One region of the Halomonas sp. MES3-P3E genome, then DNA from elsewhere that is predicted to be linked to it. Evidence: predicted binding sites of a transcription regulator. Region 1 holds the regulator's gene; the other holds the start of a gene.
What was found. Region 1 encodes FliA, which starts transcription of late flagellar genes. Its sites were predicted from a motif close to CTAAAGTTNNNNNNNNNNCNGCCGATA; they were not measured.

Region 1 (9,635 bases):
TGCGCGTGACGCTTGAGCAGCAGCAAGGTGAAAGCCGTGCAGTGAACTTAGTACCCGCCAGGCTACGCATTGATGAGCAGCCCGTGATTGATACCATGGCGGAGTTTATAACCGAACGCGGCGACGACGGGTTTTATGCCCACTTTTACTTAAGCGACTTAACGGCGCTGATGGCCGACATGCGCCAGGGCGAGCAGTTATTTCTCGGTTTTGACCAGGCAGAGCGCGAGCCTTGGTATATGACCTTTAGCCTGCAAGGCGCCGACGCGGCGATTAACCGGATGCTCACCCAGTGTGAAGGTAGCGGAACCCATTAAGGTGTGAATGATTAGATCGGCATCACAGGCTCAGGCGCCATTTCAACGCGATTACGTCCGCCATGCTTAGCGCGGTACATCGCATCGTCTGCCCGGGAAATGATGGTTTTACAGCTGTCGCCCGACTGCCAAACGGCAACGCCGATACTCACCGTGATCGTTTGCTCAAGGCCCGCAATGCGTAGCTCTGCTACCAGCGAGCGCAGGCGCTCGGCTAAACCAATAGCGGCATCAACGTCTGAATGAGTGGCCAGCACAATAAACTCCTCGCCCCCCCAGCGGCCTAAGTGGTCACAGCCCCGCAACGAACTCTCCACCAGGCGCGCCAAGGCCACCAGCACATCATCACCAACGTTATGGCCGTGGGCATCGTTGATCTGTTTGAAGTTATCGACATCAAATAGCAGCAGGGCAAAGGCAGCCGCGTAGCGCTTGGCCGCCACTAGCTCTGCATTGATCGCTTCCTCGATGCGGTAACGGTTCCACACCTTGGTTAAGGGATCGAAATGCGCTAGCTGCTCAAGCCGCTGATTTGCCTCGGCAAGGGCTTCCCGCTCTCGCTCCAAATGCATGTTCAGTGAGCTAATTTCATAGGCTGAAATCGCCAACGTCAGGTCTTCACCTAAATCGACCGCCGCTAGGCGCTCTACCCGCTGCCATGCTTCGCTTTTGCCCACCACCTCTTCATGCCAAGCAACCGACGGGGTCACTATCGACGCTGGCTGAGGGCTAGTCGAAGGCTGCATCGCCCAATACAATGTTTCTACCTGCTCAGGGCGAAAGAAAATTAACCATGCGCGCTGGGTAGAGTTCATCGGTAGCGGGACGGCCAAGGCGCCGCACTGGTCGGGCATGGCTAACGAGCAGGTTAACGGCTCTTTGGCCAGCTCACGTGTGCACCAAGGTCCGCTATGTACGTGGGCTCTTTCGAGGCGTAACACAAACTGACTTATAGCTTCCGGGGCAGGCGTCACGCCCGCTTGATAAGCGCCCCCATTCACCCAAAGCACGATGCCATGGGCGCGAAACAGCTTCATCCAGGTAGCCGCCTGCTCATGGAGTAGCTGCTGGGGGCTCTGCGGCTCACTGGGCGCTCGTGCACTCAATATCAAGCTATCCTGTACGCGCTGTAAGTAGCGCGCTTCTTGACGCGCCCGCAGTAACAGCATGCGCTGCGTGGCCATTTGCACTAAGGTGCGTACGGCATCGCGTACCGATGGCTCAACTGAATGCGGGCTTGCCGAGTGGCAAAACACCAAGCCCCACAGGCCAGTATCTCCTTGCATGGCTAAACTCAGCGAACCACGCACCCCCATGCGCTTTAGGTAGCGCTGCCTTTCTGGAGCCGGGGCACGTAAAAAACTGCCGCTTAAGCGTGTGGCGGAACAAGCGGGCATCAGCGTTTCAGGCGGAGCATTAACGTCTTCAATCAACCGCACAGGGTGATTTTCATAGCTCAGTCGCAACGTGCTAGGAAAGTCACTAGCGGGAAAGCGCTGGCCCAGTAGCGGAGGCAAATGCTCTCCCTGCGCTTCGGCAACCATTAAGCCATGCCAATCACTATCGAAATGGCACACGCTGACACGATCATAGCCGGTGAGCTGTTGTATAGCATGTACCAAGGAGTCGAGTAGCTCCTCTTGATGAGTCGCTTCAGCCAAGTGCATCAACCGTTCGTTCACCGTCCCCAGTAGACGCCGCTTGCCGAGGGGATTGAGAGGCTCAATTTCAACAATAACTTGCTCATCCTCTCGGTAAGCATGCAGTTGAAAACGTACGCTACTGTGCTTAGGGCGAATAAACGCCAATGGCCCAGGCAAGCGTTGCTGCCCCTGAAGCTCACGGCGTACCCGCTGGCTAAGGCGTTTGCCCAACACGCAGGCAAGACTTAACTCCCCGTTTTCAGGGCACTCAATGCCGGTTAAGCGGGTTAAATTTGTGCTGGTAGCTTGGATACGCCGACAATCGGCATCTAAAACCAGCAGGGCACCAAACGACTGTAATAGCGGGCGGTACATGGACACAGGCGTGGCCTCAAGAATCTATTCACCCTTCGACCTGCTGCCTCAACAACAGCTCTACGCGCCGGTTGGCCGCTCGGCCATCCGCGGTTGCGTTCGTTTCCATGGGTTGGGTGTCAGCATAGCCGACGGCCCGCATATGAGAAATATTGAACCCTTGGCGCTCTAAATGACGCACGACGGCAATAGCCCGCGCGGATGAAAGCTCCCAATTAGAGGGAAAGCGCGCTGTCGAAATGGGTACGCTATCGGTATGACCTTCCACCGAAATCTGCCCGTCAAAACTGGCTAATACATCGATAAGGCTTTCAACCACGCCGCGCCCTTGAGGCGTCAACACTGCTTGGCCACTGGAAAATAATAGGCTGTTATCAATACGCAGTGTGACCCCTTCACGCCCTTGCGACACGCTCACTCCAGGAATATTGAGCCCGGAAAACTGCGGCTGCAGCCCTTGGTGGCGGGGCTGTATACCTGTGGCAAGTGACGCTAGCGGCAGCGATGATACAGCGCTAGCCGAGCGCATAAAAGCCGTATCCGCCGCTTCACCACCCCCCGGTGGCGTCAGTGAAAGCAAGAGGACAAATAGCGTGATGAGCAGCGTCAGCACATCAAGATAGCTGGTTAGCCATCCCTCTTCGCCCTCCCCAGGCGAGACCGGTATTTCCAGGGCGTGACGGGTATCACGGTCTAACATGATAACTATCCCTTCGCCGCCGAACTAACCGAGGAGTCTGGTCTTGGTTTGACGCTGTTATCACGAATTTCATCGTGGTAATTGGCCACAAACGAGTTAAGGGTCTCTTCAATGAACGAGGGCAGACGGCGCTTAGTGATCAGTGAGATGCCTTCCAAAACCATGTTCATGGTAATCAAGCGCTCTTCGGTCCGGCGCTCTAGCTTCACTGCAATCGGCTTAAACACCAAATTGGCGAGTAAAATGCCGTAGAAGGTGGTCAGCAGTGCCACCGCCATGCGTGGGCCAATGACCTGCAGGTCGCCAGCATCCATGACTTCCAGCATGTTCACCAGCCCCACCAGGGTGCCGATCATGCCAAATGCAGGCGCATAGGTAGCCATGGTGCGAAATATTTGTGCTTCAGCCTGTTCACGCGCTTTCAGGCGGGCAATGCGCCAGCGCAGCATGTCAAAAATTTCGTCCTCTTTGGTGTTGGCGATCACCAGTTGAATGCCGGTGCGTAAAAACGGATTGCGGGTATGCTCTAGCTCGCGCTCAACCGCCCGCACATCGCCTTTAAACCACAGTCGTGACATATCGACCAGTTCCCGGATATCGTCACGCATATAGGTGTTTTCGCGCCGGAATACTAGGCCCACCAACCGCACCACACGGAGCACTTCTCTCAGCGGATAGCTGATAAAGGTAGCCGCCAACGTACCAGTCACCACAATGGCCAGGCCCGGCAAATTGATAAAGCTTGAAGGGGACTCTGCGGTCAAAAACAGTACACTGACCAGCAGCAATATGCTGGCAAATATACCTATCAGCGTCGAAGGATTCATCCACGGCTCCTTGCCGGTCACAAGTGAGTAAAAAAGAGGTGTTATGCCGAGTCGTGTAAACGCGCACGTAAACGGCTGACGGCCTGACTGTGTAGTTGAGAAACGCGTGATTCCGTTACGCCCAACACAGCCCCTACTTCCTTGAGGTTGAGTTCTTCCTGGTAATACAGTGCCATGAGCAGTTTTTCACGCTCTGGCAGTGCGTCAATCGCATCAATCAGCGTTTGCCGCTGCTGGCCATCAAGCAACTGCTCGAACGGTGAGTTGCTCAGTTCATTACTGACCGGCTCGCCGCCATCGGCCACCAGCTCTTCAAACGGCAGCAATTGGCCACTGTTGGTGTCATTGAGGAGCTGCTGGTATTCACTCAACGGCATTTCAAGATGGTGGGCGATTTCGTTCTCTTCCGGTGCTCGCCCCAGCTGTTGTTCTAACTGGCGAACGGCATTGTCTACTGCGCGCGCTGAACGACGCACACTGCGGGGCAGCCAATCGCGGGTGCGCAATTCATCCATCATCGCACCGCGAATTCGTTGGCTGGCAAAGGTCGCAAAGGTCGCACCTTGGGTAGCATCAAAGCGACCGAGCGCTTCCAGCAGCCCTACCATCCCTGCTTGAATAAGGTCATCGAGCTCAATGCTGGCTGGTAAGCGGACCTGAAGCGTCAAGGCCTGACGTCGTACCAGTGGCATATATTGCGTCAACAGCTCACTCTGTTTGATCCTACCTTGTGCTGTGTACATCCTTTCGCCTCGCGGCTATACAGCCTTCACTGATAGTTCACAATCATTTGCAGCCCCTGCACTCGAACCGGCCGTTGGCCTGGGCGTAAGGCGAAACGAAAATGCAATGGCACACCTGCCGTCCGTCCTGCCAATGCGGTAGTGGACCCGCGCATGCCGGTTAACGCAACGCACTGCTCAGGATGGCACAACCAAGCGTTTAACAGCGCACCGGGAGGATGGCTGAACTGCCACTGAATACGCTCAAGCTGCTTTGTCCGAAGATTCGCCGCAGCGGGCGGAGAAACGTTTTGGCTAGCGCTTGCCCGATCACTCATCGCCACCATCAGCCCAGGAACCTGGGTGCTCCAACTGCCGGTAGCGGCCTGGGCACTCGCCGTTAATCCTGCCAGTAACCACCCTGTTAGCAGTAGCGCCACCAGCGGCAGCGCCCTTCTTAATTGCAAGCTTAGCATGCTTAGTCACCTTGGCGGAGTATGCTCATCGTGCAAGTACCAGTAGTTCCATATTTAAGTAGTATTCGGCGGCACCACGCAAGTTGTCGAGCAATCCCTGGCGCGGCAAATGCGGTTCATGAAGCGCTAGCAAACGACGCGGCCCACCGTGTTCCTGTAGCTGGCGCAAGGTGCTGTACATGGCAGCAAAGGCATCGGCATCGCTATTGATCCATAGTGCCCAACGGCTGTACTGAGCGCGTAACTGAGCAAGGTCAGCAGTATCTGCCGCCACGATATGCACATCCCAGTCTTCAGGGTCACCGGCCCAGCTTCGACCTAACGTGGACCACTGCCCCAGACGTGCTTTGACTTTGTTTACCTGAGAGGCACCGCTACCGGGCAGCCCAACCACTATAAGCGGAATTTTGGGTCTGGGTGGCGCTATCGCCTCAGGCGCTTCTGCTTCTACTGCTGCAGCCGTAGGCGTTAATAACGATGGGCTCTGTTCTGGTTCTGGCACATGCTCGGCCGCCGCGACATCAACCGCCCCTTCCGCCTGCTGCTGGCGCTGCAGATTCGCCCACTTACGCAGCCCTGAAGCTTGATCTTGATCGCTCACGTCACACCCTCTCGGCTGACACTGCCCATTTGGCGAATCGCATCGCGGGCCATAAACGCGTAAACCAGCGCATCAAGCATGCCAGTATCGCGACGCCGACGGCTCGTGCCTAATAAATTGAGCAGGTCGCCGCGCAGCGTTTGCGCCTCTTCATCATCGGCAACATCAAGATGCCCGGCAACGGATGCCAAGCCGCTGGCCATGAGTAGGCGCACTTCGGCATTAACATCGCCGCTGTCGGCCTCTTTTAACTGCTGCCAAGCGCGGCGTGTTAATGCCGCTAAGCCATCGCTTTGAAGTTGTGTTAACAGTAGCGAGAGCACCTCGGCTCCCAGCCGAGCAGGGGTAAGCCAGTAGCGGCGCGCTACCACTTTGGCGCTTTCCGGATCACGCACTTCACCGTACCAAGCAAGCAGGGCATAACCCGTCGCATCCTCTACTTCGGCGTAGGCGGTCCACAGCTGCACGGATTGACCACGAAAACGAACGCCCACTTGGTGCGTCAGCACGCTGTCATTAAACAGCTGACGAATGGACTGGCGCTCGTGGTGAAAGCGTACCCGATGACTAGGGGATACTTGGCTGACCCAGGTCAAATGCTCGGCTTCCAACCACGCCAACGCATCAGGCTCGGGTAAGCGCGGCAATAAATGCACCGCGACGCCGCTTGATTCCGTCAGCGCGGCTAAGCGCGGCTGCCACCCAGCAGCATGGCGATGCTGTAACCAGGGTAGCGCCAGCCAAGCGCCCTCTGTGTCCAGGCCAATATCGGGCATTGCCCAGTCGCAGCCGCGCTCATTCCGCCGAGCTGACCACGCCATACCCAACGTCGTATTCACGGCGGGATAGTGGGCGAGCAATGCGTCCAAACGCTCTTCCTGCAGTCGGCTTGGGAGTGACGCTAAATCCCAGATCGCTTCTAATTCCGTAAATCCCGTCACGCGTTGGCGCAGCCGCGCCAGTAGCGACGACAAGCGGCGCCCTTGCCCGAGTACATCCCGCGACCAGCGCGGCATCCCCATGGGGGCGTCAGCGCTTTGTACCTGTTCGCGCTGCGGCGTTGCCGTACTTAGCGCTTGATCCACGAGTGCTTCAGGGGAAGCAATGGCCATATCTTCAGGCACCTGCTGACCATTTGAACCAAACAGCACACGCATCCCGTGGCGCATCACAATGTCGAGCACCGGCGCGAGGCGCCCCGCTTCATCCTGTTTAGTAATAATACAATCGTCTAACTCTGCCCCCGCCGCACGGGCAGCCTGACGATAACGCAGCACGACCTCTTCGAGGGTTTCCGGCTGGCTGGCGGCATTGAGCAGTAGCACCAGGCGCACTCGCGAGCGTCCCCCTTGCAGGTGGGCAATCTGCTCAATCACCCGCTGGTCACGCTGGCTCATGCCTACGGTGTCGATAATCACCCACTGCTTGCCCTGCAAGCGGCCCAGTAAATCGTCGATGGGTTGCTCGGCATCCAGCGCGTACATGGGCGTGTCCAGCAAACGCGCATAGATGCGTAGCTGCTCGTGGGCACCAATACGAAAGCTATCGGTAGTCACCAAGGCAACGGGGCGGGTACCGTGGCGCATCACAAAACGCGCGGCCAATTTAGCCGTGGTGGTGGTTTTGCCTACCCCCGTGGGGCCCACCAACGCAACGATACCGGTTTGGTCGAAAAAGCTGGCTTCATCGCTCAACACACAAAGGCGTTCGATCAGCTGCTGTCGCAGCCACTGCAGGGGCGCTTCGCTGTCGGCATTTAACGCGGCAAGCGGTTCGGGAAGCCCTGTCAGTAGCTCATCGGCAAGCTCGCTGCTAAAACCAACGTTCCATAGCAGTTGGCGCAGGCGGGCGGCCGTTCCCGTTGCTAGCGGCGGCTGGTAGGCAGCCGCTTTTGCGGGTGCGCTGCTTGCCAGCAGCTCACGCATATCCTGCATCTCACGCAATAACCGCTCGCTCATTGCCTGCATGGAGTCTTGCATTGGCGGCGCTGGCGATGGTTCTGGAGACGATAGCCCTGGGGACGATGCCCCTGAAGACGACGGCTCTGGAGGAAGTGACTCTGGCGAAGGCTCAAAATGGTCAATAGCTTCATCCGCCATGGCCAGAATCTCAACGCCCCCTTCGGTGCGCCGATTAGCCACAATCAGGGCATCTTCACCGAGCGCTTCGCGCACTTGGCGCATCACATCACGACTGTTGGCTCCCACGAAACGTCTAACGCTCATGACTTACCCTTTGCCTATGCTGAAAATGGTCAACGCTAGCCTATCACGGCAGGTGGCTACGAACGCCCGCCGACTAGGGTGGTGACCCTTAATGTACGGTCATCGGGAATCTCGGCTTGCGACAACACCGACATATGCCGTAGGCGACGGCGTAAAAAGCGCGAAAGCACTGCCCGCAACGAATGCTGCACGACCAGCACCGGCGGCTCGCCTGAGCTTTCGTGACGCTCTAGCGCCTGCTGCGCCTGGGTCATCAGTGTCTCGGCCAGGCCAGGTTCCATGGCACCGTTGCCATTCATCGCCTGTACCAGCACTTGTTCCAACTGAGCATCCAGCCCCATCACATTGAGCGTCTCTTGGCCGGCAAACCACTGCTGAACAATGGCACGCCCCAAGGACACACGGACTAGCGCGGTCAGCTCGTTGGGGTCTTTTTGCTGGGTGGCGTACTCCGCCAGGGTATCCAAAATGGTGCGCATATCACGGATGGACACGTCTTCATCGAGCAGGTTTTGTAAAATACGCTGCAATACCGTCAACGAAATCGCTTTTGGAATGACTTCTTCGACCAGGGCTTTTTGATCATCGCCCATTTTATCCAGCAGCTTCTGCACTTCTTGGCGGCCTAACATTTCAGGTGAGTGGCGGTGCAGCAGGTGGTTCAAGTGGGTCGCAATCACGGTGCTGGCATCAACCACGGTGTAGCCATATACCTGAGCGTGCTCACGCTGGCCGCTTTCAATCCACACAGCGGGCAAACCAAAGGCTGGGTCTTGGGTATGAGTGCCCTGCAATTCGCCTGAGACCTGGCCTGGGTTAATCGCCAGCCATTTACCCGGCTGCGCTTCGGCGCGGCCGATTTCAGCGCCTTTCATCGAAAGCACATAGGCGTTGGGCGGCAGCTCTAAATTATCGCGGATATGCACGACCGGCGGCAAAAAGCCCACTTCTTGAGCAAACTTTTTGCGCACACTTTTAATGCGCCCAAGCAGCTCACCTTTTTGGCGCGAGTCCACCAGCGGTATTAAGCGATGGCCCACTTCCAGGCCAAGAGTATCGACCAGCTGCACATCTTCCCAGCTTGCTTCCGGGGTCTCTTGTACAGGCACGGGGGCTGCGTCAATTTCCTCTTTAACCAAGGCCTTCTCTTTTTGGCGCGACAACAGCCACGCTAAACCACCCAGCAGCGCGGTGAAGAAGAGAAAGACAAAATTGGGCATGCCGGGCACCATGCCTAGCAAGCCCATGACCACGGCGGCTAAGATCAGTACCTGGGGGTTAACGAACAGCTGGCTCAGCATTTGCTGGCCAATATCCTCGTTCGTGTCGGTGCTCACCCGCGATACCGTGACACCCGCTGCGGTCGAGATCACCAGGGCGGGAATTTGTGCCACTAGGCCATCACCAATCGCCAGCAGCATATAGGTCTGGCCAGCAGCGCCAAAGCTCATATCATGCTGCAGCATACCAATCAGCAGCCCACCGATGATATTGACCACCATAATCACCAGGCCGGCGATGGCATCACCGCGGACAAACTTACTTGCACCGTCCATCGAACCAAAGAAGTCAGCCTCTTGGGCGACTTCTGCACGGCGCTTTTTGGCGTCTTCTTCGCCGATTAAACCGGCGTTAAGGTCGGCATCGATGGCCATTTGCTTGCCGGGCATCGCATCCAGCGTAAAGCGCGCACCCACTTCAGCAATACGGCCAGCACCTTTGGTAATGACCATGAAGTTGATAATGACC
Region 2 (9,635 bases), on a different contig from region 1:
AAACCCAGTAATCAAATTAGAAAACGGTGTTGGACTATCTCCATACTTAATGGATTGATAGAAGCTATTCGCTGATGCTTCTAACTCACCCAGCTCGCGTTGAACAACACCCAGTTCATTCCAGTACCCCAGGTTTTTCGGGTAACGGCATGTCAAATCTTCAAGTATTATTTCCGCTTCTTCATAACGATTCAGGCCAAAAAGCGCACGTGCCTTAGCATGTAATACATCCGCATTTTCAGGCTCGTAATTTTCGGCTTTTTCTAACCATTTCAAAGCACTGGCAGACAAATGATTATCCTGATCAATCATCGCAAGAATCATCAATGCCCGAACATTACACTCATCTAACGTGAGCGTGTGCTGAGCGCTTTCCTTGGCCAATAAGAACTCACCTGATCCTTGGTAGGCGGCTGCTAGCCAAGCGTGAATATCCGCGGCTCCCTCTTTTAAGTTTACCGCTCGCTGGAACGGCTCAATGGCTTCTGCGTGTTGATTTACGCGAATATAGGCTACTCCTAGCTGCACCCAGGCATTTGCATCGCTGGGTGTTTTATTCGTTAACCGCTTTGCCTGCGCAACTGTGAGCTCCCGCACAGCATTATTAGCAAGTTTAATGCCCGGTTGAGGATAGCGCGCTTTGGATCGAGAAGGTTTAGCCATTGTTAACTCTACGGATAATTATCGTTTAGGTTGTCTTCATTTATAGACTACCTGAGTAGCAGGCAGTTTTGATACGTCCTAAATTCTAACGGCTTAAATAAAAAACCGACCCCACAACAGGGCCGGTTCGTTAAGCGGTGATAGGAGATACCGCCTTAGATTAACCCAACAAAGACAGGACGTTCTGCGGCAGCTGGTTAGCCTGCTGCAGGATCTGAGCACGCGTCATATCGGCTACTTCCATTGCATAGTCAGCATCTTCGATGCGTGAGCGCGCAGCGGAAAGGTTAGTCTCGTTAGTACTTAGGTTGGTGATAGCATCCTCAAAGCGATTCTGTACGGCACCCAGGTCTGAACGGAAAGAGTCGATCTGGCTAAGTGCGTTGTCCAGGGTGCTCAGGGCATCAACGGTAAGCTGAACATCTTTACCATCGGCGTCTTGGGCAATAGAAATGCTAGTAATAGTGCCTGACGTCTGATTGACTTGGACATCAGCTTCATAGGTTGCATCGTTACCAAACTCATCCTGGCCTTGAAGGACATAGCTACCTTCTGGCACATCTGCTACGGTTTCAACTGAAGAAATTACTGCTTGCGTTTGCGCGCCACCCGCTACATTCACATCAGTAGATGCCAGCGCTGTAGAACTAGAATCCCAAGATACTTCACCGGTTTCTTCATCTAGCGTACCAGCGTAGTACTGACCATCATCTGCCTTTACAGCAAAATCGGCAGCTCCTGTATATTCCTTCGGCGTTGGCGCCATTTCCACCATCAGCTTCGATGTTGTAGAGATTATCGCCGGCTGCTGGTGCTGCAACAGAATAATTTATATCCGTAACACCGTTGCCAGCACCCGGATTTTCAATGTTGGATAAAGCAACCTGGGTAGCTTGCAGGTCAGCCGCGGAGCTACAGTTACATCAACAGCATATCCATTCGCCACATCTTCACGAGCAAATAGTTCAACGTCGCCTGCAGTTGCTCCGAAAAAGCCAGTAGTAGCTACGCTAGTCCCTGCAGGAGTAACATCAACACCCGTTAATCCAGTAATATCTGTGCTTGCATTCGTTACACCAATTGACTCAGTAATGGATGTTACAGGTGCACCATCAGCGCCTTCACCAGAGGTGTCATTTTGCTGCAACGCACAGCGAAATCTGAGCCCACTGCAGTGGTTGCACTTGCATCGACCTGGAAGACACCATCAGCCGTAATGTTAGATCCAACCGCACCTGTACCTGGAGTAAACGTATTAACAGCGGATAAAGTACGATTATCGACAACAGCCCCGTCTAGCTCAATTTCGCTAACCGCAGAGAAACTAGTGCTTGACAGCATATTGCGGACATCAAAGGAAGCTACACCTAGCGTACTGCTGTTAGTGGTCTCTAGGTTCACTGAGATGGTTTGGCCATCTTCCGCACCCACTTGGATTTGAAGCGGTTCTGAACTTTCAGATAATACGCGCGTACCGTTAAAGTCAGTTTCTTCTGAAATACGGTTAACTTCATCTTGGATAGACTGTAAATCGTCTTCGCTATTTGTGCCGTTGTAAGTTTTCGTTAACCTGGTTTAAGCCACCTTCCGTTGTCTGGGCAGTAGCTAGACCGGTGATCTGGCTGTTAATGCGCAGGCCAGAGCTCAAGCGTTCCATAGAAGTCTGCAGATCATTCTGAGACTTGCTCAGGTTTTGCTGGCCGATCATCGATGTGATGTTGGTATTGATCACTGACATGGTGTGATACTCCTTGCTTTGGACACTGGCCCTGAGGCCTGCTTTCGGCCACTGTGTGTGCCGTTATATTAATTAACGGCACCGCGAGGAGAATCTTTAGGGAAAGTAGTAAAAATTTATGTAATTTTTGGTGATCGTACGAAAGGCTGGGCTGAGTAATTTAGTCAAGCCACTGCTTTCTTATGCGTAGGAGCGTATCGTAATATCATCCAAAAGCACGAAAGGACAACCCATGACTTCTTTACTCCTCCCGCTACTACTGGCTGGCGTCGCTATTGTGTTAGGGCTAGTGAGCGTTGTGCTGTTTTATAAGGTAGTGATCGCCCCACGTAACGGCTCGACTTCGCCTTCCAAGGCGACAGCCTCGCCGGTGGTACAAGCAGACGCTCCCTCGCATCAAAGCCTGCGCAAAAAATCCCATCAACAGAACAAAAAACCTACTCAGCAGTGCTTGTTCGTGGTGTTTGATGCCCCTAGCCAAGCGATTAATCAAGCGTTGGGAGAGATGTTAAACGCGAAAAACGCATTTTACGAGATAGAGCTGGGTGCCTTCCACCTTCCGCCAGGGCCTCAGGGTTACCCATTGATGGTGGCCAGCGCCACCTCGCCGGGTAAACTACCGCCGCTGCATCAAGAAGGCGAACACACGCCGGTGCAGGGAGTTTCGATCTTGATCCGCTTTTTGAATGCACGCAAAGTTTCACGTAACCCAGATGACTTAATCACCTTTACTCGTGAAGTTGCGGCGTTGGGTGGCCAAATCCTTGATGCTAAACGCAACCCCATTACGGAAGATGCGCTGGCAGCCATGTAACAAGAGGGTAAGTAAACTATAGTCGGGCGAACTACCTTACCGGCAGTATTAACGCAGCTTGCTTTGCTACTGCCTTTCTGACCATGACACAAGAAGTACTAAACTCCCCCGAATCCCTACTGCGCTGAATGCCTGTGCAAAAAACGCAGCGACACGGCAATCTCAAGCGGCGGCTGGGTAAGGCTGAGATCGCTGCGTTCGCGATAACATAGACAGCGCTGTTCCCACTCAGTGTTGGGTTTCAGCACGTAGCTTTTCTACTTCCTCAACGGGTAGTTCTTCAATTTCTGCGATCAGCTGGTCATTCATTTCGGTCAAGGCGATAAGTTTACGCACCGCATGACGTTTGCTTTCTAGCGCACGCAGTTCAGCTTCTTGGCGACCCTCTTGACGGCCTTCATTGCGGCCTTCCTGCCGACCTTCCTGCCGCTCTTTTTGACGCCAGTTTTCTAAATTTTCTGCCAGCATGTCTTTGTCCTCCACTAAGCTATGTAACTGATCCAGGTTGATACCGGCATTCAGCTGTTGCAGGTGGCGCTTTAGCCAGCGGGTTAGAATCTTATCGATCCGCTCTTTATTAGCATCATTTTGGATGATGCCGACGATCCTATCCACGGCTTGCTGTAGCGAAGTGTGGTCTACCGAGGCCTTTTCTATTTCAAACACACCACTTAGAGCACTATGACGCTGCGCCAGTTCCTCACCACTATAAGCGCCTTCATCAATTAAATAATAGCGTAGATGCGGTTGGTAGGGTTGCAAGAAAGCGGGCGGTTCCGGCTGCACCATCTCATATACATCGTGCTTAGCCGTCCAGCGCTCAGTACCGTTATACAACACAATAGGAAAAATAGGCGGCAAGCCTTTACTTGGTGTGGTGGCTTTCGTTTTTAACAGATGATCATAAAAGCAGGCCACATAGTGCATAAGCCGAATGGGCATAGTGCGGTCTACGGTGGATTGAAACTCTAGCAGTAGGTAAAGGTAGACTTCTTGGGTAACCCCTTGCCAATTTACCTGCACGGACCATACCAGGTCTTCAAATTTTTCTTCAAACAGCGGGGTAATGTAATTCCCGCTGTGTAGCTGCAATGTACTGAAATCCATTAATTCGGCGATTTCTAGCGGTGCAAAACCTTCTATCAGTTGCTGGACAAACTCGGGGTAGCTGAAGAGCTCTTTATAGCCAGTATCGTAGTGATTCGCCATGCGCCCTCCTTTCGGGTCTCACTTATCTTAGCATGACAGTATTTTACTGGGCATCTTTGCAAGGTGTGTAGCAAGGCGCACGCAATGATAAAACTACTTTGCTGTGTTAGAAACGGCCGTTAGGCCGCTCTAATGACTGCTATTAATCGCGCCCCAGCTGTGCATCCAGCGCATCGAACTGCTGTGTGAGGTACGAGCTTGTACTGTTCATTTGCGCGATCATTACATCGAGCTGGCTGAACTGGCTACGGTAACGAGAGATCGTACTTTCGATACTTTTTTCCATGCGCTCATAGCGAGTATCCAGGCTTTTTACTTGATTTTCCGCACCTGTGATCGCGCCCTTCAGCACACCGCTATCACCCAGCATTTGCCCAATGGATGCTTCGAGCTTGCCCGCTAGGCCGCCCGCATCTTCGTCACCGGCAAAAAAGTCACTGAGCGCCTGTGGATTATTGGCTACCAAATCGCTTAGCTTGTCGTCATCTGCTTCTAACGTGCCGTCGCGCTGCAGCGTAATCCCTAATTGGCTCAAAGTGGATAACTCGCCTCCTTCCACACCCCCTGTTAATACGCTACGTAGGCGGGACTCAATGGTACGCACTGTGCTGTCGCCTAATAGCTCCGCTGCACTGCCACTCTCGCTGTCAAACGCTGTCAGCGTGCCAATGGTGCCTTTTAACTCGTTAAACGCTTTTACAAAACCGTTAATCGCTTCGCGTTGTTTTAGCGTGTCACGCTCAATATTAACCGTGCTAGAAGCAGTTTCGCCTTCTGCAATACTGAGTTCAGCAAGGTTGAGCGTCACGCCTTGAATAGCGCCTTCAATCTGGTTCTTGGCGCTGCTAATCGTAATGCCATTAACGGTTAACGCCGCATCCTGCCCTTGTTGCTTGGCCCCAGCTTCTGTCGCTTCACCGAATGGGCCGGTTACTGCAGCATCTACAAAGCTAAAACTGTCAATAGAGGCGTCGACACCGGTAGCTTTGGAACTTAGCGCCAGCCGGTAGCCTTCGCCATCGTTGATAATAGTCGCGTTAACGCCTGATTCTTTGTTGGCGTTAATCGAATCACGAATCTCACTTAGCGTACTGTCTGCTGCGACAGCAATATCTACCGAATCGCCATTGCCAAACGTGAGTTTGAGCGCGGTGGCACCTTGCAGGTCGAGCGGTTGATCCTTTGTATCGACACGCGCGGAGGCGAGCGTGCCCGAGGTCGCTAACTGACTAACCTCTACCCGGTAACTACCCGGTAGCGCACTCGCTGTGGTCGTGGCGGTAATACTATCACCACGAACATTAGCGGAAAGGCTTTGATAGAGCTTTGGGTCATTGATTTTGGCTACTGCATCTTGAAACGCATCGAGCGAAGTTTGCAGTTGGCCGTAGGCTGAAATTTTGGCTTGCTGTTGCTCTTTTTGCAGCGTGATGGGGGCGAGCTTGCCACGCTCCGCATCCTGTAGTTGATCCAACAGGCCGGTCAGGTCAAGACCCGAACCAACGCCAAGGGAGGTTATTGTCGCCATACTGGATGTTCCTCAGTGAAAAGGCTAAACCAAATACATTACGCGCATCGTTTGCGCTAGAAAGTTTGATAATTAGCTTATCGACTGAACAGAGGGCAACTTTAGCGCTTTTTCTTCCGCTAGCTGGGCTATTTTGTTTTTATCAACAAAAACGCCTGCTTACGCAGGCGTCGGAAACGTCAATTTCTAGCGGTCAATATCAATCACGACCTAGCTGGGCGTCTAAGGCATCGAACTGCTGAGTGAGGTAGCTGCTCGTTTGGTTCATTTGCGCAATAATTCCATCTAATTGGCCAAATTGCGAGCGATAACGCGAGATGGTTTGATCAATGGATTGCTCCGTGCGGGTGTAACGTTCAACGAGCGATTCTGAGCGATTTTCCGCCCCCGTTATCGCCCCAGTAACAGTCCCATTGGTGCTGAGCAATTGCTCAACCATCGTATTAACCTGCCCCGCCATACCGGTTTCATCTGAACTACCTACAAAAAAGGCTGATAGCGCATCTTGGTTACTGGAAATAGCGTTATCAAGTTCGTCAGAATCGATTTCTAACGTGCCATCTGTCTGCAGTGAAATGCCGATATCACTGAGCATTGAAAACTCACCTTCCACAGCACCACTGAGCACACTGCGCATGCGTGATTCAACGGTACGTACGGCGCTATCGCCTAGCAATTCGCCTGCCGCACCGGTTTCAGCGTCAAAACTGGTTAACTCACCCATGGTGCCTTTTAGGTCATTATAGGCATCCACAAAGCTAGTCACGGCTTCGCGTACGGCGAGTGTGTCCTGCTCTATTTTAACCGTGCTCTCGCCTTCTTCTTGAAGGTTCAGCGTTACGCCCTGAATAGCGCCTTCAACCTGGTTAGTAGGGCTGGTGATCGCGATGCCATTAACGTTTAGCGCGGCATCTTGCCCGCCCTGGGTGATTTCAACATCCGTGGGGGTAACATTGATAACATCATTGAAATTGCTGCTTGCAATCGACGCTTCAGTACCGGTTTCTGACGAACTCAGAGCCAAACGGTAACCTTCGCCATCGTTGATCACTGACGCAGAAACACCGCTATCTTCCCTAGCGTTAATGGCATCACGGATGTCTTCCAGGCTATCGCCCTGCGTAACGCTGATATCAACGCTGCCTTGATCTTGGCCTGTGAAATTTAATGTTAAAGTCGTATCAGTATCGACAAGCTGAACATCCGGTGCATCAACACGGCCCGTGGCCAGTGTTCCAGCGGTCGCTAATTTATCAACGCTTACGTTGTAGCTGCCCGGCTGCGCTTCTGCATCGGCGGTAGCGGTGATCGCTTCTCCACCCACGTTGGTCGAAAGGCTCTCGTAAAGTGCGCTGTCATTGAGCGCATCAGCGGAATCTTGAAACGCTGAAAGCGCGCTTTGCAGCTGGCCGTAGGCGGAAATTTTAGCCTTCTGAGTTTCCTGCTGCTCAATAATCGGCACCAGCTTCTCTTCCTCGGCCTCTTTCAATTGATCTAATAAACCGTTGAGGTCGAGGCCTGAGCCAATACCGAGTGATGAAATGGAAGCCATGCTGTACCGTCCTTTTTTATAACGTCGTGACGTTTATGCTTGCGCTGCCACTGCAGAAACCTGTCTTGCAAAACTTATCGTGCAGAATCTCTCGTGCAAAACTTATCGCGCAACGCCTGTCGTGTCTGAAAATCTATCAATTTACTAATTAAACCTTCGGCTATTTAACAACTAACTTAAGGATTTGTCGCCTTTACTGCGTGTCAAAAAGTAACCGAAGGTAAAGCACATCTTCTTAATTTAAATTTATCCGCCTAGCCACGGCTTCTGCGCCCTACCCCAATGTAACGCAGCCCTGCCTCTTCCACGGCTTCGGGCGTGTACAAATTTCGCCCATCGATAACGACGTTGTCGGCTAGCTGCTCAGCTAGCCAGGTGAAGTCGACACTGCGAAACTCTTTCCATTCGGTGCAAATCACCAGGGCATCGGCGCCTTTCACGGCTTGAATCCGGTCGCCCGCCAGCATCAGGTCATCCCGCTCGCCATAAATGCGGCGGCATTCCGCCATTGCTTCTGGGTCAAACGCTTGCACCTTCGCGCCCGCTTGCCAGAGTGCTTCCATCAAGGTGCGGCTTGGGGCTTCGCGCATATCATCGGTGTTGGGTTTAAACGCCAACCCCCACACCGCGATGGTCTTGCCACTTAGATTGCCTAAGTTATCTTGCAGTTTTGTGAATAGGGTCTGCTTTTGGCGCAAATTAACCGCTTCGACGGCGCTAAGCAGTTCCGGCGTATAGCCTAACTGGCGCGCGGCACGCTCTAACGCCTGAACATCTTTGGGGAAGCAGGAGCCGCCGTAGCCACAGCCTGGGTAGATAAAGTGGTAGCCAATGCGTGGGTCGCTGCCAATGCCTCGGCGCACGTCTTCGACATCCACTTCCAGCCGTTCTGCAAGGTTGGCGATCTCGTTCATAAAGCTGATTTTGGTCGCGAGCATGGCGTTGGCGGCGTATTTGGTCAGCTCGGCGGCCCGCACGCTCATAAACATCAGTTTTTCGTGGTTGCGATTGTAGGGGGCGTAGCACTCTTGCATCCGCGCTTTCACCCGCTCGCTTTCCGTGCCGACAATAATGCGTGCGCCACGGGTAAAATCTTCAATCGCCGCCCCTTCTTTCATAAACTCCGGGTTGGAGCAAACGTCAAAGGCGTGAGAGACGCCGCGCTGTTCAAGCACCTCGCTAATAGCGGCGTGAACTTTTTCGGCAGTTCCCACCGGTACGGTCGACTTATCAATCACCAACTTGTAGCTATCCATATGCTGGCCAATGGTGCGCGCCACTTCCAGCACATAACGTAGGTCGGCACTGCCGTCTTCATCGGGCGGTGTGCCCACGGCGATAAATAACAACTCGCCCTCCGCTACGGCTTGAGCCGCATCGGTCGTAAAGCGTAAGCGCCCTGCGGCTACGTTGTGGGTAACGATAGTGCTAAGCCCTGGCTCAAAAATCGGTACGTCGCCCGCATTAAGCTGCGCAATCCGCTCGGCGTTAACATCCATACAGGTGACTTGATGGCCCACATCGGCTAAACAAGCGCCCGCGACAAGGCCGACATAGCCGGTTCCGAATACACTGATATGCATGACACATTGACTCACTAAGGTACGTGGCAGCGAGCGTAGCACATTGGCTTGCGGTTGATGAGCGCTAGCGCACGAATGCTCGCGCGGATTATAGACCTTGGTCTAACATCGCCCTTAGTCTATAATGCGCTGCAACAAGCCCCTATTGGGCTGACCGCAGGAGATCATTCGATGCCTCCAGTACTAATGTCTTTAGAGCTTAGTCCTCCCGAGCTGGCAACAGAACGCCCTCTCCAAGCGTCTCGTGGGCTGCAAACGTTCAACGCAGCCTTCGCCAATGTTTGTCGATTGCCGCTGAACTGCTTTACGACCACGGTCATGTGCTAGAAACCATCACCCTGCCCCAGCGCGGCTTAGCCCAACGCGAGCTTGTCGCGCTTAGCGCAGCTGCGCCCACCTGGGCAACCTGCCAGCAAGTGATGGAAACTAGTGAAGCTGCCACCTTTAATGAGTATGGCCGCTTTGTATTGACCGGCCTTGGCCGCGAGATGATGTTTGATATGTTTGGTCAGGGTGCTGCTGATTGCGCATAAAAAAACCGCCCACAG

Region 2: the regulator FliA is predicted to act here: its motif matches at 7,659-7,685, upstream of fliD (flagellar filament capping protein FliD).

The regions. Positions count from the first base shown of each region.
Region 1 is NZ_PJBT01000019.1:3,597-13,231, forward strand. It holds gene CXF87_RS05570 (hypothetical protein) at 1-317, shown strand, start outside; gene CXF87_RS05575 (sensor domain-containing diguanylate cyclase) at 329-2,335, opposite strand; gene CXF87_RS05580 (OmpA/MotB family protein) at 2,364-3,035, opposite strand; gene CXF87_RS05585 (motility protein A) at 3,041-3,862, opposite strand; gene CXF87_RS05590 (RNA polymerase sigma factor FliA) at 3,904-4,605, opposite strand; gene CXF87_RS05595 (flagellar protein FlhE) at 4,632-5,060, opposite strand; gene CXF87_RS05600 (hypothetical protein) at 5,086-5,661, opposite strand; gene flhF (flagellar biosynthesis protein FlhF) at 5,658-7,886, opposite strand; gene flhA (flagellar biosynthesis protein FlhA) at 7,943-9,635, opposite strand, start outside.
Region 2 is NZ_PJBT01000028.1:1,234-10,868, forward strand. It holds partial or broken gene CXF87_RS09125 (O-linked N-acetylglucosamine transferase, SPINDLY family protein) at 1-663, opposite strand, end outside; gene CXF87_RS22325 (flagellin) at 824-1,483, opposite strand; gene CXF87_RS21745 (hypothetical protein) at 1,493-1,810, opposite strand; gene CXF87_RS21935 (flagellin N-terminal helical domain-containing protein) at 2,204-2,401, opposite strand; gene CXF87_RS09140 (cell division protein ZipA C-terminal FtsZ-binding domain-containing protein) at 2,634-3,215, shown strand; gene CXF87_RS09145 (Rpn family recombination-promoting nuclease/putative transposase) at 3,444-4,424, opposite strand; gene fliD (flagellar filament capping protein FliD) at 4,567-5,952, opposite strand; gene fliD (flagellar filament capping protein FliD) at 6,152-7,504, opposite strand; gene CXF87_RS09160 (UDP-glucose dehydrogenase family protein) at 7,759-9,087, opposite strand; gene CXF87_RS09165 (hypothetical protein) at 9,369-9,620, shown strand.